One region of the Nocardia gipuzkoensis genome, then DNA from elsewhere that is predicted to be linked to it. Evidence: riboswitches for the same ligand, from Rfam matches in the RefSeq annotation. Region 1 holds a riboswitch; the other holds the start of a gene.
The links. Region 1 has a riboswitch for S-adenosylmethionine ahead of LTT66_RS09975 (rhodanese-like domain-containing protein). Riboswitches for the same ligand answer to the same signal wherever they lie in the genome.
Positions count from the first base shown of each region.

Region 2: another riboswitch for S-adenosylmethionine. It lies ahead of LTT66_RS06935 (PLP-dependent transferase); the one in region 1 lies ahead of LTT66_RS09975 (rhodanese-like domain-containing protein).

Region 1 is NZ_CP089225.1:2,160,965-2,168,234, reverse strand. Features, by position in the region: gene LTT66_RS09985 (FAD-dependent oxidoreductase) at 1-1,149, opposite strand, end outside; gene LTT66_RS09980 (Rv0361 family membrane protein) at 1,635-2,084, shown strand; SAM riboswitch class IV at 2,148-2,264, shown strand; gene LTT66_RS09975 (rhodanese-like domain-containing protein) at 2,279-2,695, shown strand; gene LTT66_RS09970 (O-succinylhomoserine sulfhydrylase) at 2,692-3,906, shown strand; gene LTT66_RS09965 (serine/threonine-protein kinase) at 3,930-5,456, opposite strand; gene LTT66_RS09960 (RpiB/LacA/LacB family sugar-phosphate isomerase) at 5,560-6,012, opposite strand; gene LTT66_RS09955 (type 1 glutamine amidotransferase family protein) at 6,119-6,748, shown strand; gene LTT66_RS09950 (MarR family winged helix-turn-helix transcriptional regulator) at 6,809-7,267, shown strand; gene LTT66_RS09945 (HAD-IIA family hydrolase) at 7,257-7,270, opposite strand, start outside.
Region 2 is NZ_CP089225.1:1,483,004-1,490,273, forward strand. Features, by position in the region: gene LTT66_RS06915 (NAD(P)-dependent oxidoreductase) at 1-82, shown strand, start outside; gene LTT66_RS06920 (NADP-dependent isocitrate dehydrogenase) at 235-1,452, opposite strand; gene LTT66_RS06925 (MFS transporter) at 1,814-3,313, opposite strand; gene LTT66_RS06930 (TetR/AcrR family transcriptional regulator) at 3,442-4,170, shown strand; SAM riboswitch class IV at 4,197-4,307, shown strand; partial or broken gene LTT66_RS06935 (PLP-dependent transferase) at 4,534-4,713, shown strand; gene metX (homoserine O-acetyltransferase MetX) at 4,710-5,867, shown strand; gene LTT66_RS06945 (winged helix-turn-helix transcriptional regulator) at 5,888-6,265, opposite strand; gene LTT66_RS06950 (nitroreductase family protein) at 6,335-6,982, shown strand; gene LTT66_RS06955 (DUF3017 domain-containing protein) at 7,030-7,270, opposite strand, start outside.

The sequences.
Region 1 (7,270 bases):
AGCGTCGTCCAGCAGGCAGGCGATGGTCTCGTTGGCGTCGCCCTTGGTGTGACCGATCAGGCCCACGGGGCCGCGCTTGATCCAGCCGGTGACGTAGGTGGCGGGCATGTACCGCGCGGCGCCGTCGGCGTTCTCGTCGGTGATCACGCGACCCGCTTCGTTCGGCACGGTGCCCGCCTGGTCGTCGAACGGCAGGTGGGTCAGGTTCTGCGACAGGTAGCCGACAGCACGGTAGACCGCCTGCACGTCCCAGTCCTTGAACACGCCGGTGCCCTTGACGTTGCCGGTGCCGTCGAGCTGGGTGCGCTCGGTGCGCAGGCCGACCACCTTGCCGTTCTCGCCGAGCACCTCGGCGGGCGATTCGAAGAAGTGCAGGAACAGCTTGTGCGGGCGGTCGCCTGCGTCGCGGATGGCCCACTGCTCGAGGGTGTTGGCGACCATGTCCACCTGCTTGGAGTGGCGGCGCGCGGCTTCGGAGCCTTCGTCGTAGTCGATGTCCTCGGGGTCGACGATGACTTCGATGGTGGGCGAGTGGTCGAGTTCGCGCAGTTCCAGCGGGGTGAACTTGGCCTGTGCCGGGCCGCGACGGCCGAAGACGTGGACTTCCACGGCCTTGTTGGCCTTCAGGCCCTTGTAGACGTTCGGCGGGATCTCCGTGGGCAGCAGCTCGTCGCCGGTCTTGGCCAGCACGCGCGCGACGTCCAGCGCGACGTTGCCGACGCCGAGGACCGCGACCTTCTCCGCGTCCAACGGCCAGGTGCGGGGCACGTCGGGGTGGCCGTCGTACCAGGAGACGAAGTCGGCGGCGCCGAAGGAGCCGTCCAGATCGATCCCGGGGATCGGCAGGGCGCGGTCGGCGTTGGCGCCGGTGGAGAAGATCACCGCGTCGTAGAAGGCGCGCAGGTCGTCGAGGGTGATGTCGGTGCCGTAGTCGATATTGCCCAGCAGGCGCACCTGCGGCTTGTCCAGCACCTTGTGCAGGGCGGTGATGATGCCCTTGATCCGCGGATGGTCGGGCGCGACGCCGTAGCGGATCAACCCGAACGGCGCGGGCATGCGCTCGAACAGGTCGATGCTCACCTCGGCATCGGACTTCATCAACGCGTCGGCGGCGTAGATCCCGGCCGGTCCGGCGCCCACGATCGCGATGCGGAGCGGGCGGGTCTTCGCGGTGTGCGCGTCAGGCCCGGAGGAGGAAGCCTGCGTCACCGTGGAGGGCTCACGGACACCGCCGTCCTCTACTGCACTCTGTTCGGTCATCTTTTACGCGCACCTTATGGTCGAAACAATGAATGACGTCTGGGCTTAGCTTAGGCTAAGTTGACGCACCGGCTCGTCGCACCCGTCCGGTGCGGACGCCGGCGTTGCCGGCTCGTGGCTGCACGGTGCTCCGTTCCGCGGCGTGGAGCTGCCGATTCGCTATGACAGCAGGACGCCGTTCCGCGATTCTATCGGGATGGTCGATCCCACCCCGCGGCGGTGCGTGAACTCGGCGGATGTCATCGCAAGCCACATCCGTCGCTTACCCGGTTCCGCGCCGCCTATCGCGGCCGCCCGGCCCCGGTCGTGATCGCCGCGGTCCTGAGCCGGGGGCCGAGCGCTCGATACCCGCGCCGACCAGGGATCATCGAGTCATGAGCGAACAGCAGCCGACCCCGGGCGAGGATGAGATCATCCGGGTCGATCAGACCGACAAGCGCTCCGCGGCCCCGTTCATCGCGGCCGCGGTGGTCGCGGCGATCGTGCTGATCGCGATCGTGCTCGGCGGTGTGCTGTCGCCCGCTGAGAAAAATGTCACAGAAGCCGACCGCCTCGTGGCGGCCGTCCGCAATTTCGTCGACGGCTCCAATCGCAGCGACGCCGTGCCGCCGCCGGGCACCGCCTGCCAGGGTTTCGACGCGAGCCGCTCGCCGCTGGCGGGCCGAGACGGCGCCGGAAAGCCGGTCGAGATCACGAAAATCGACAGCCCCATGGTGGACGGCGACCGGGGCAAGGCGACCGTGACGACGAAGGTGGACGGGCGGGAGGCGACGTCGACCTGGAATCTCACCAGGTCCGGCGGCAAGTGGCTGGTCTGCACCTGAGCGTTCGCGCGGTGCGCGCCAGGGTTTGACAGGGTGACCCGGGTCGGTGCAATCTCAGTCGAAGGTCATGAGAACCAGTGTCAAGCCCCGGCATTACTGGTCGGCAACCCTCCTCCGCGGTGGGGTGCTCCGGGTGACGACCTGGCGGCGCCCCGGTCCCGGGCGCGGCAAGTGCGGATTCGCAGGAGGTGCACATGAGTTATGCCGGTGACATCACTCCGCAGCAGGCATGGGAACTGTTGCGGGACAATCCCGAAGCCGTCCTGGTGGACGTGCGGACGGAAGCGGAATGGAGGTTCGTCGGCGTCCCCGACACGAGCTCCATCGAACGGCCGACCGTGCTGATCGAGTGGGTCGACTCGACGGGTGCGCGCAACGAGGCGTTCGTCGAGCAGTTGAAGCAGGCGCTCGACGGTCACGACCCCGATGCTCCCGTCGTCTTCCTCTGTCGCTCCGGCCAGCGTTCGGTGGGCGCGGCGATCACCGCCACGTCGGCGGGTTACCGCACCTCCTACAACGTGCTCGAGGGCTTCGAAGGCCCGCTCGACGAATTCGGGCATCGCGGCGGCGCGGGCTGGCGTGCCCTCGGACTGCCCTGGCGGCAGTCGTGATCACCGGCGGCGCGTTCGACAAGCCACTGCCTGACGGCGTCGGCCCCGCGACGCTCGGCGTGCGTGGCGGCCTGCGGCGCTCCGGTTTCGAGGAGACCGCCGAGGCGCTCTTTCTGACCTCCGGCTTCGTCTACGAGAGTGCCGAGGCCGCCGAGGCCGCGTTCACCGGCGAGGTGGAGCACTTCGTCTACTCCCGCTACGGCAACCCCACCGTGGCCATGTTCGAGGAGCGGATGCGCCTGCTCGACGGCGCCGAAGCGTGCTTCGCGACCGCGAGTGGCATGTCCGCGGTGTTCACCGCGCTGGGCGCGCTGCTGAGCGCGGGCGACCGGCTCGTCGCCGCGCGCAGCCTGTTCGGCTCGTGCTTCGTGGTGTGCAACGAGATCCTGCCGCGCTGGGGCGTGGAGACCGTCTTCGTCGATGGCGAGGATCTCGACCAGTGGGAACAGGCGCTGTCGGTGCCCACCCAGGCGGTGTTCTTCGAGACGCCCGCCAATCCGATGCAGACGCTGGTCGACGTGCGCCGGGTAACCGAGCTGGCGCACGCGGCGGGTGCGAAAGTCGTGCTGGACAACGTGTTCGCCACTCCGCTGCTGCAACGTGGCTTCGAACTCGGCGCCGACGTGGTGGTCTACTCGGGCACCAAGCACATCGATGGGCAAGGCCGCGTGCTGGGCGGCGCGATTCTGGGCGCGCAGGACTACATCGGCGGGCCGGTGAAAACGCTGATGCGCCATACCGGTCCGGCGCTGAGCCCGTTCAACGCGTGGACACTGCTCAAGGGTCTGGAGACGATGCCGCTGCGGGTGCGCCATTCCACGGAGTCCGCCCTGCGCATCGCCCGCTTCCTGGAGAGCAACCCGGCCGTCAGCTGGGTGCGATACCCGTTCCTGGAATCACATCCGCAGCACGCGCTGGCCACCGGTCAGATGAGCGGAGGCGGCACCGTGGTCACCTTCGAGCTGAACGCACCCCAGAACGAGGCGAAGAAGCGCGCTTTCGAAGTCCTGAACGGGTTGCGCATCGTCGACATCTCCAACAACCTCGGTGACGCCAAGAGCCTGATCACGCACCCGGCCACCACCACCCACCGCGCCATGGGCCCCGAAGGCCGGGCAACCATCGGCCTGACCGACGGCGTCGTGCGCATCTCGGTGGGCCTCGAAGACGTCGAAGACCTCCTGGACGACCTCGACCACGCCCTTTCCTGACCACGGAACCGTCGCGCGATCGGTCAGCCGATCGGCACGGTGACGCCGGGCGACGACGGTGCGCCGCGCAGAATCAAGTGGCTCGCGACATCGTCCTTCTTGTCGTTCTTCTTGCCGTTCTTGTTCTTGCCGGGCAGGTCGAAGGCCAGTCGGATCGTACTGACGCGGCCGGGAGCGAGGCGCGCGGAGTCGCCGGGCGAATTGAGTTCGGCGGTGACCACCGCGTCGGGCGGGACGGAGCGGCCGCCGGTGGTCACCAGCCGTTGATCGGCTACGACAAGGGTTTGTTCGCGGTCGGACACGTTGGTGACCGTAAGTGTCACGATTGTGTGGGAATCGGCCGCGGTTGTCGCGTCGGAGGCCACGCCGGTCACGGTGAAAGCGAAGTTTCCGTCGCGCACGGCAGGACCCGGATTCGCGGCCTGCCCGCCGGTCGACGGCAGCGAGGCATCGGTCGGCGTGGCGGCTTCGCTGGCCGTCGGACCCGCAACAGGTGCGGACCCGAAGTCGATGCCGCTTCCGAGCAGCCACAACCCCACCGCGGCGACGAGCGCCGCTCCGGCGGCGAAGGGTATCCATCCGCGCAATCGATGATCGCGTTGCCCGGCCTGAGCGGCTGAACGAACCTCGGCCGTCGGGGGCGTCGGGGTGGCGGCCGTCAGCTTCCGAGTAGCCGGGTGGCCGGCCGGTGCCGTGGTATGCGTGACAGGCGGGGGCGGTAGCGCAGGTGCGGATCGGGCCAGGGCAGCCGAGGCCGCCGCGGCGAAATTCCCCGCGCTGCTGTAGCGCGCGTCCGGCTCCTTGGCCATCCCCCGGGCTATGACGGCGTCGAGTGCGGCCGGGACGTCGCGGGCAGCCCGCGCGGCACGCGGCGGTTCGCTCGTCAGGTGCGCGTGCATCTGCTGTGCCGGATCGCCTTCGCCGTAGGGCGGTTTTCCGGTGAGGGTTTCGTAGAGCACGCAGGCCAGCGAATAGACATCGGACCGGGCGTCGACCGTGCCGGTGAATCGCTCCGGCGCCATGTACCCCAGTGTGCCGACCACCAGCCCGGTAGCGGTGAGCGCGGTGCTGTCGGCGGCACGGGCGATACCGAAGTCGATCAGATACACGAAACCGCTGGTGTGCAGGAGGATGTTGCCCGGCTTCACATCGCGGTGCACGAGTCCGGCCGCGTGCGCGGCGTCCAGCGCCTCGGCGGCCTGGACGATGACGTCGACGGCCCGATCCGGTGGCAGCGCGCCCGATTTCAGGCGTGTGCCGAGGTCGACACCCTCGATATAGGCCATCTCCAAGAACAGGTGGCCGTCGACCTCGCCGAATGCGTGGATCGTCACGATGTGCGGATTGCGTACCCGGGCGCCCAACCGCGCCTCCCGCTCGAAGCGCTGTCGATAGAGCGAATCGGCGGTGTACGCCGCGGACAGCACCTTGAGTGCGACGGCGCGCCCGTCATGGTCGTGTGCCAACCACACCTCGCCCATGCCGCCGCGACCCAGCAAGCGTTCGAGAGAATAGTTCCCGAACGTGCCGCCGGGGCCCTGCACGAGCATGCCTCGACCGTATCGCCGGGTTCCGTCGCCCTCGCAGGCGGGCCCGGTCGCCCCCCTTCACATGCTGTCGATGGAGCGCGTCACGCGGAGTCCGGCGGCTTCGTCAGGCCTCGATGGCGCGTTCGATTTCGGCGAGATGGGCGATATTGGCCTGGTCGTCGGGGCTGGCGCTCGGTTCGGTGGTGAACCAGGCGTCGAGGATTTCGCGGAGTTCGGCGCTGGAGGTCGAACGTAGGCTCAGGGCCAGGACGTTGGCGTCGTTCCAGGTGCGGGCGCCCGCCGCGGTCGAGGCGTCCGCGCAGAGCGCGGCGCGCACGCCGGGGACCTTGTTGGCCGCGATCGAGGCGCCGGTGCCGGTCCAGCAGCAGACGATCGCCTGGTCGGTATGGCCTCGAGCCACGTCACGGGCCGCCGCTTCGCTGGCCCATGCCCAGTCGTCACGCTCCTCGGCGGACAGCGCGCCGTGCAGCACGATCTCGTGACCGCGCTTGCCCAGCTCGCCGACCAGTTCCTCGGCCACCCCGACCCGCTCGTCCGCCGCCACCGAGATCCGCATGCCCCCAGCGTAGTTGCCGCTTCGCCGTGTCGTCCCGCTTCGTGCTCGACCCGGCACACGCCGTCGGGGGTTGACAGTATCCTGTCAAATATGACAGCATACTGTCATGACCACGAAGACAGTGCACATGGCCGTTTACGACACCCTCGCCGACTGGGAGGTGGGCGCGGCCACCGCGCACATCAACAAGCCGAGCTGGCATCGGGAGCCGGGAACGTGGCAGGTGAGGACGGTGGGGCTGAGCGCGGAGCCGATCACCACGATGGGTGGGATGCGCATCGTGCCGGACGTCGTGCTCGCCGATCTCACGCCCGCCGGCAGCGCGATGCTGATCCTGCCGGGGGCGGAGACCTGGGAGGGGCCGGAACTGGATCCGTTCACGCACAAGGCGCGCGAGTTCGTGGCCGCCGGTGTCCCGGTCGCCGCGATCTGCGGCGCGACGTTCGGCCTGGCCAAGGCCGGCCTGCTCGACACCCGCAAACACACCAGCAATGTCGCGGAATTCCTGCTCTACAGCGGGTATTCGGGCGCCGACCACTACGTCGAGGCCCCTGCCGTCACCGACGGCGACGTGATCACCGCCAGCGCGAGCGCTCCGTTCGAATTCGCGCGCGAGGTGCTCGGCCGGCTCGGCGTGTACGAGCCGCATGTGCTGGATGGCTGGTACCGGTTGTTCGCGCACGCCGACCCGGCCGGATGGGCGGTGCTCGCGGAATACGACGCCCAGCATGCGTGAGCGAGAATCGTCGGTGATCCGGTCGGCCGGGTCACCGACGCGAGTCTCGGGAGGTGCGGCATGAACGGCGAACAGGAGTTGTTCGCCACGGCGGCGATCACGTCGTTCCGTTTGAACGGTCAGTTCCTCGCGGTGGCCGAGGAGCTGGCGCGACCGGCGGGTCTGACCGCCGCTTGGTGGCAGGTGCTCGGCGCGGTGCTGCGGGCGCCGTTGCCCGTCGCCGGGATCGCCCGCGAGATGGGCATCACCCGCCAGAGTGTGCAGCGCATCGCGGATCTGCTGGTGGACAAGGGGCTTGCCGAATACCGTCCCAATCCCGCCCACCGCCGGGCGAAACTCGTCGCAGTCACCGAGGCGGGCCAGGCCGCGGTCCGCCGCATCAATCCGCAGCACAGGGTGATGGCCGAACGGCTCGTGGACGAGCTGGGCCGCGAGCAACTCGCGCTCACGGTCGAGGTGCTCACCAAGCTGTCCGCGGCGATGGAGGCGATCACCGCGGACGACCCGCTCAGTCCGTGAACG
Region 2 (7,270 bases), 680 kb from region 1:
AGTCGAACGCGGCAACGGCGCGGCGAGCTTCACCCGGGCCGTCGCGGGCCTGCTCGATCGAGCCGGGGCCGGCGCGAAGTAGCCCCGAAAACAGTCCGGGCACCCGTTCCACCGGAGGTGGGGCGGGTGCCCGATTGTGTCAGCCCGGCGCTGGGTGAGCACCCAGCGCCGGAGTCGGCCGAGGCGACGCGGCTCGGCCCCGCGGTTCGGCGCCCGAGACGGCGCCGCGCGAACTCAGCGCAGTGCGCGAGCCAGGTTGGCGTCCAGCGCGCCGAGGAACTCCTCGGTGCTCAGGTAGCCCTGGTCCCCGCCGACGAGCAGCGCGAGGTCCTTGGTCATCTGGCCGCCCTCGACGGTCTTGATGACGACGTCCTCCAGGGTCTGCGCGAAGCCGATGACCTCGGGAGTGTTGTCCAGCTTGCCGCGGTGCTCGAGGCCCCGGGTCCAGGCGAAGATCGACGCGATCGGGTTGGTCGAGGTCGGCTTGCCCTGCTGGTGCTGGCGGTAGTGCCGGGTGACGGTGCCGTGCGCGGCCTCGGCCTCACAGGTCTGGCCGTCCGGGGTGAGCAGCACCGACGTCATCAGGCCGAGCGAACCGAAGCCCTGGGCCACGGTGTCGGACTGCACGTCGCCGTCGTAGTTCTTGCAGGCCCAGACGTAACCGCCCTCCCATTTCATGGAGGAGGCGACCATGTCGTCGATGAGGCGGTGCTCGTAGGTCAGGCCCGCGGCGTCGAACTGGCTCTTGAACTCGGCGTCGAAGATGTCCTGGAACGTGTCCTTGAACATGCCGTCGTAGGCCTTGAGGATGGTGTTCTTCGTCGACATGTACACCGGGTAGTTCTGCTGCAGGCCGTAGTTGAACGACGCCCGCGCGAAATCCTCGATCGACTTGCGGAAGTTGTACATGCCCATGACGACACCGCCGTCCTCGGGCATCTTCACGACCTCGTGCACGATCGGCTCGCTGCCGTCGTCCGGGGTGAAGGTCAACGTGACGGTGCCGCCCTGGAACACCTTGAAGTCGGTGGCGCGGTACTGGTCACCGAAAGCGTGGCGGCCGATGATGATCGGCTTGGTCCAGCCGGGAACCAGCCGGGGAACGTTCGAGATGATGATCGGGGCGCGGAAGATGGTGCCGCCGAGGATGTTGCGGATGGTGCCGTTGGGCGAACGCCACATCTTCTTGAGACCGAATTCCTTGACCCGCGCCTCGTCCGGGGTGATGGTGGCGCACTTCACACCGACGCCGTGCCGCTTGATGGCCTCGGCGGCGTCGACGGTGACCTGGTCGTCTGTCTTGTCTCGGTATTCGATGCCGAGGTCGTAGTACTCCAGGTTCACGTCGAGATAGGGGTGGATCAGCTTGTCCTTGATGAACTGCCAGATGATCCGGGTCATCTCGTCGCCGTCGAGTTCTACGACGGTGCCTTCAACCTTGATCTTGGACATGGATCTTCGTGTCCTCCTAGGATGGTGCCCTCATTGCACGGCCAGGCGAACACGCTTGTGAGCGGACCCCAGCTGTTCCAACAGACAACGTATATGTCCCGCGTTGTCCGCGAGACGTGTGGTGCAAACAAGACAAGCGTACTGCTGCCGAAGTCCTCACCGCACGGGCAGCCCCCGGAGTGAGCTGGGCCACCTTTGTTACCGATTGGTAGGTCAGCGGTGCCTCTCAGCACCGCGACGGGCACCCGCGCAACCGCCGTCGCCGCTATGATCCGCCTTCCGTTCGAGCTCGGCAACTTCCCCGCAAAACGGCGAGGTCCGCACAACGCCGTGACGTTGCGCGGACCTCGCCGCCGATGGATCAGACCGCGACCGGAACCCGGGCCCCCTCCTCGGAGCCTTCGATCAGGTTCTGCGGCCGGTCCCGGATCATCAGGGCGATGATCGGGATGGCCGCGAGGAAGAACCCGGCGCCGACGTAGAAGGCCACGTCGTAGCTGTGGATCGCGGCGCGCGCGGCCAGGTTGTCGATGCCGGGGTTGTCCTGGGCGAAGGTCTCGGCGACCTGCACCGAGATGGTGGTCAGCAGTGCCGTCCCGACCGCGCCGCCGACCTGCTGCGCCGCGTTCAGCAGCGCGGACGCCACACCCGAGTCCGCTTCCTCCACCTGGTGCAGCGCCACCGTCTGCATCCCGACGAACAGCGGGCCCATGCCGAGCGCGATGAGCACCTGGGCAGGCAGCACCCCGGCGAGGAAGCTGTCGCCGTAGCCGAGCTGCGCCAGCAGTACCAAGCCGATGACACCCAGCACGGCGCCCGCCACCATCAGCGGACGGGGGCCGAGCTTCGGCAGCAGGGCGCTGGTGACACCCGCCGAGATCGCGATGCCCGCCGGGAAGGGCAGGAAGGCGAAGCCGGCTTTCAGCGCCGAGTAGCCCAACGTGATCTGGAAGTAGTAACTCAGGAACAGGAACATCGCGAACATCGCGATCGGGATGAGCAGTGCCGCGAGGAACGCCCCGCCCCGGTTGATCTCGCCCGGGATGTGCAGCGGCAACAGCGGGTTCGACGACCGCCGTTCGATCACCACGAAGGCGGCGAGCAGAACCGGTCCGGCGATCAGCAGCGCCAGGGTGCCACCGGCCAGCCAGCCGTCCTCGGCGGCGCGGCTGAAGCCGTACACGATGGCGATCAGGCCCAGCGTCACCGTGACGGCACCGGGCATGTCGTATCCCCCGACGCGCGGCGCCGGCACGTCCTTCGCCACCCAGGCCAGCGCTCCGAGCAGCGCGAGCAGCGCGATCGGCGTATTGACCAGCAGGCACCAGCGCCACGACGCGTACTCGGTGAGCGCGCCGCCCGCGATCAGGCCGAGCGCCGCACCGCCCGCGGAGATACCCGCGAACACGCCGAAGGCGGTGGCCCGCTCACCTGGCTCGGTGAACGTCACCGACAGCAGCGAGAGCGCGGCCGGGGCCAAGAGTGCGGCGAACGCGCCTTGTAGCGCGCGTCCGGCGAACAACTCCGCACCGTTCTGGGCGAGACCGGCCAGGGCCGAAGCGCCCGCGAAGCCGATCAGGCCGATGATGAAGATCCGGCGGCGCCCCAGGTAGTCGGCCATCCGGCCGCCCAGCAGCAGCAGGCCGCCGAAGATCAGCGTGTAGGCGGTGAGCATCCACTGCCGGTTGCCGTCGCTGATGTCGAGATCACGCTGCGCGAACGGCAGCGAGATGGTCACGATGGTGGCGTCCAGAACCACCATGAGCTGGGCCGATGCGATCACTGCCAGCGCGAGCCAGCGCGCTGAGCCGCCCGGTTTGTGCGGCGCGTGCACCGCTGTCGCCGTGTCCGTCACGGTCATCTCCTCGTCCCTCGATGAACTGAAGCCATCCTGGCATTGGACGCCATTTGTCGTCAAGCGAAAAATGTCGCAATACGACATTTGACTGTTACGGACAGAAGAACGGAGGGTTGGGTTACCATCGGGACATGCTCGAGTCATCGACGTCGATGGGCACGAGCGCCGCTGCAGCTGCCGCGAGCGCCCCGGGCCTGCGCGAACGCAAGAAGCAACAGACCAGGTTGCGCATCATCGCGGCGGCCCTCGACCTGTGCGACGCCCAGGGCTTCGAGGCGACCACGATCGAGCAGATCGCCAACGCCGCGGATGTCTCGCCGCGCACGATCAACCGCTATTTCGACAGCAAAGAGGACATCGTGCTGGGGCCGGTCCAGGACTTCGGCCGCACCGTGGCCGAGACCCTGCGTCAGCTGCCGCGCACCGGCAACGAACTCGCCGCGCTGCGGCAGGCCTTCCTGTCCGTGGTCGATCGAGCCGCCGAGGCGGGTGAGGCCGACCCGCTGTCGTTCCGGCAGTTCCAGAAGATGCAGCGGATCCTGCGCAGCAGTCCGTCGGTCAGCGCGCGCAGTCTCGAACACGCCGACGACAAGAACACCGCCATCGCCGCGGTGGTCGCCGAGCGCCTCGGCACCGAACCGGACGCCCGCGCGGTGCGGCTCATCGTCGGCACCTGGCAGCTGATCGGCCACGTCGGCATGGAGTGCTCGGACGACCTGTTCCTGGACGATGACATGGCCACCGCGGCCCGGGCCGGGCGCTCCAACTTCACCGAGACCTACGACGAATTCGTGCGCAGCTGCTGCGTCGCGCCGACTGCCTCCGATCAGGGGCGTGCGCTGGAGGATTTCGGACGCTGACGGACCGCCGGTTATGATGCCGGGCAGGTCATGAGTATCAGCGCCAAGCCCCGGCTCGCTGGTCGGCAACCCTCCATCCGCGGTGGGGTGCTCCGGGTGATGACCTGGCTCCCGAAAGCCGGGAGCAAGCGCGTACCAGGAGGTCGCCGGCATGTGTTGTTGTTCACACCGCTAACCCCTGCTGTACCGGCGAACACCTTTTGGGAGCAAACCATGAGTGAATCCACCGTGCGCGGGGCCGAACACGACCCGACGCAGTGGTCCTTCGAGACCGAGCAATCGGGCCGGACTCCGGACGGACCGATCGATGCGGCCGCCCTGCCGACCTACCGGACTACGCACCCCACTCAGGTCGGATCAGCCATGCACACCCGCGTGGCTAACATCGGGAAGGTGCGTTCCCTCGTGATTCACCCCGCGTCGACGACGCATTCGCAGCTCACACCCGAGGAACGGCTCGCCCCAGAACCGGTCCGTCTCGCGGTCGGCCTCGAGGACATTCCGGCCGATCTGCGCGCCGGTTTCGCGGCGGCGACGACGTGACCGTGGATACCGAACGGAGCGCCCGGACCTCCGCCGTCGCCCTGCCGCCCTCGGACGGGCAGCTCGGCACCATCGCCATCGGCGATGTGCGACTGGAGAACGGAGCGGTCATCCCGGACGTGCGCCTGGCGGTGCAACGCTGGGGTGAGCTCTCCCCCGGACTGGACAACGTCGTGCTGGTCGAACACGCGCTGACCGGCGATTCGCACGTCGTCGGCAAGCCCGACGACGTACACGAGATGCCCGGCTGGTGGGACGGCATGGTCGGGCCGGGCGCGCCGCTGGACACCGACGAATGGTGTGTGATCGCGACGAACGTGCTCGGCGGCTGCAAGGGCAGCACCGGGCCATCCACTCTCGCCCCTGATGGAAAGCCATGGGGCGCGAGGTTTCCCGAGATCTCCATCCGCGACCAGGTGACCGCGGAGGCCGCTCTGCTGGACCTGCTCGGCGTCGAGCGGCTCGCCGCCGTGGTGGGCGGGTCGATGGGCGGCATGCGGGTGCTGGAGTGGATGGTCGGCGCACCGGAGCGGGTCGCCGCGGCGCTGGTGCTGGCGGTCGGCGCTCGCGCTACCGCCGACCAGATCGGTACCCAGACCACTCAGATCGCGGCGATCAAGGCCGACCCGGACTGGCAGGGCGGTGACTATCACGGCACCGGCCGCGCCCCGACGACGGGCATGGCCCTGGCTCGGCGGATCGCGCACCTGACCTACCGCACCGAATTCGAGCTGGACCACCGATTCGAGAACAAACCGCAGGGCGACGAGGACCCGTGGAACGGCGGCCGGTACGCGGTGCAGAGCTACCTCGACCACCAAGCCGAGAAGTTGTGCCAGCGTTTCGATCCCGCCACCTACGTGTTGCTGACCGAGGCGATGAACCGCCACGACGTCGGCCGTGGTCGCGGCGGCATCGAGGCGGCGCTCGCGGCGACGCCGGTGCCCTGCGTGGTCGGTGGCGTCGACTCCGACCGGCTGTACCCGCTGCGTACCCAGCAGGAGCTCGCCGATCTGCTCCCCGGCTGCGACGGACTGGAGATCGTGCACTCCCGCGACGGGCACGACGGGTTCCTCACCGAGGCGGCGGCGGTGTCGAAACTGCTGACCGAGACCATGCGACTAGCCCGGACCGGTGTGCGACCCGAACGCTGACCGGTTCGCTGGTCGCCACCTCACAGCGCCGCGGCCCGCCGCGCCGCTTCGATTCGGTTGATATTGGTCTCGATCCACTCCCGCAGCGCCGCTATCGGCGTGCGCAGGCTGTGACCCAGCTCCGTCAGCGTGTACTCGACCCGCGGCGGCACGGTGGGATGCACTGTCCGCGTGACGAATCCGTCGGTCTCCAGCTGACGCAACGTCTGCGTCAGCATCTTCTGGGAGATGCCGTCGATGCGGTGGCGTAGATCGGTGTACCGCATGGTTCCCTCGGCGAGCGCGTCGATGATCAGCACCGTCCACTTGCCCGCGATGTGGTCCAGGACCTCCCGCGTGGGGCACTTCGCGGAGTAGACGTCGGCGGGCAGACCCGAATCTTCGAGATACGTGCGCACCTATCGGAGTGTAGCGCACTGAAAAGTGCCTTCTTCCCATTGGAGTGTGACTCTCCAATAGTAAGAAATATGGAAACACAGATACTTTCGGTGGCCGATGCGATTCGAGGACGTCGCACGGTACGGCACTATCGCCCCGACCCGGTGCCGCCCGACCTGATCGAGGAATTGCTCGAGTTGGCGATGCAGGCACCGAGCGCGTGGAACATGCAGGACCGGTCGATCGTGGTCGTCACCAGTGCGTCCGGCCGTGACGCGCTGTCGAAGGCGGCGTTCGGTCAGCCGCAGCCGAAGGAGGCGCCGGTGGTGCTGGTCTTCGTCGCCGATGCCGCCGCCTGGCGGAAGCACAACACCGATATCGCCGAACTGGCCGGCCGCAACGGCGCGTGGAACGCCGAATTCACCGCGTTGTTCGACGCGCGCGCCGAGTACCTGGCCTTGGAGCAGCGCGGACTGCTGCGGGAGAACGCCGTCAAGAACGCGATGATCGCGGCCACCTACGCGATGCTCGCCGCCACCGGGCTCGGCCTGGCCTCCGCACCGATGAACGGCTGGGACCCGGACCTGGTGAAGGAAGCCATCGGTATCGGCGACCGCGAGGATCTCGCCATAGCGGTGCTGATCACCATCGGCTACAGCGACGCAGTCCCGCCCCATCCCGGGCGACGGCCGCGTGAACGAACGATTTTCGCCGAGCGATACGCCGCTGCCCGCTGATCACCTAGGGCGACCCGGCCCGGCCGGGTCGCCGATCGCTCGAGCTGTCAGCCGACGCCGAGCGTGTTGATCGTGGCCGCGAGGAACAGGATGCTCGAGCCCAGCAGGGTCAGCGCGCCGACGTCGAAGGGTTTGCTGCGCACCGCGAGCAGCCCGACCTGCGCGGTCGGCAGGCACAATCGGAACGCCGCCGCCAGCAGCGTCGCACCGCCGAAGAAGAAGGCGCCGCGCCGCCACCGGTCGGACGCCACGAACACCACCGCCACCACCATGACCAGCGTCACAACC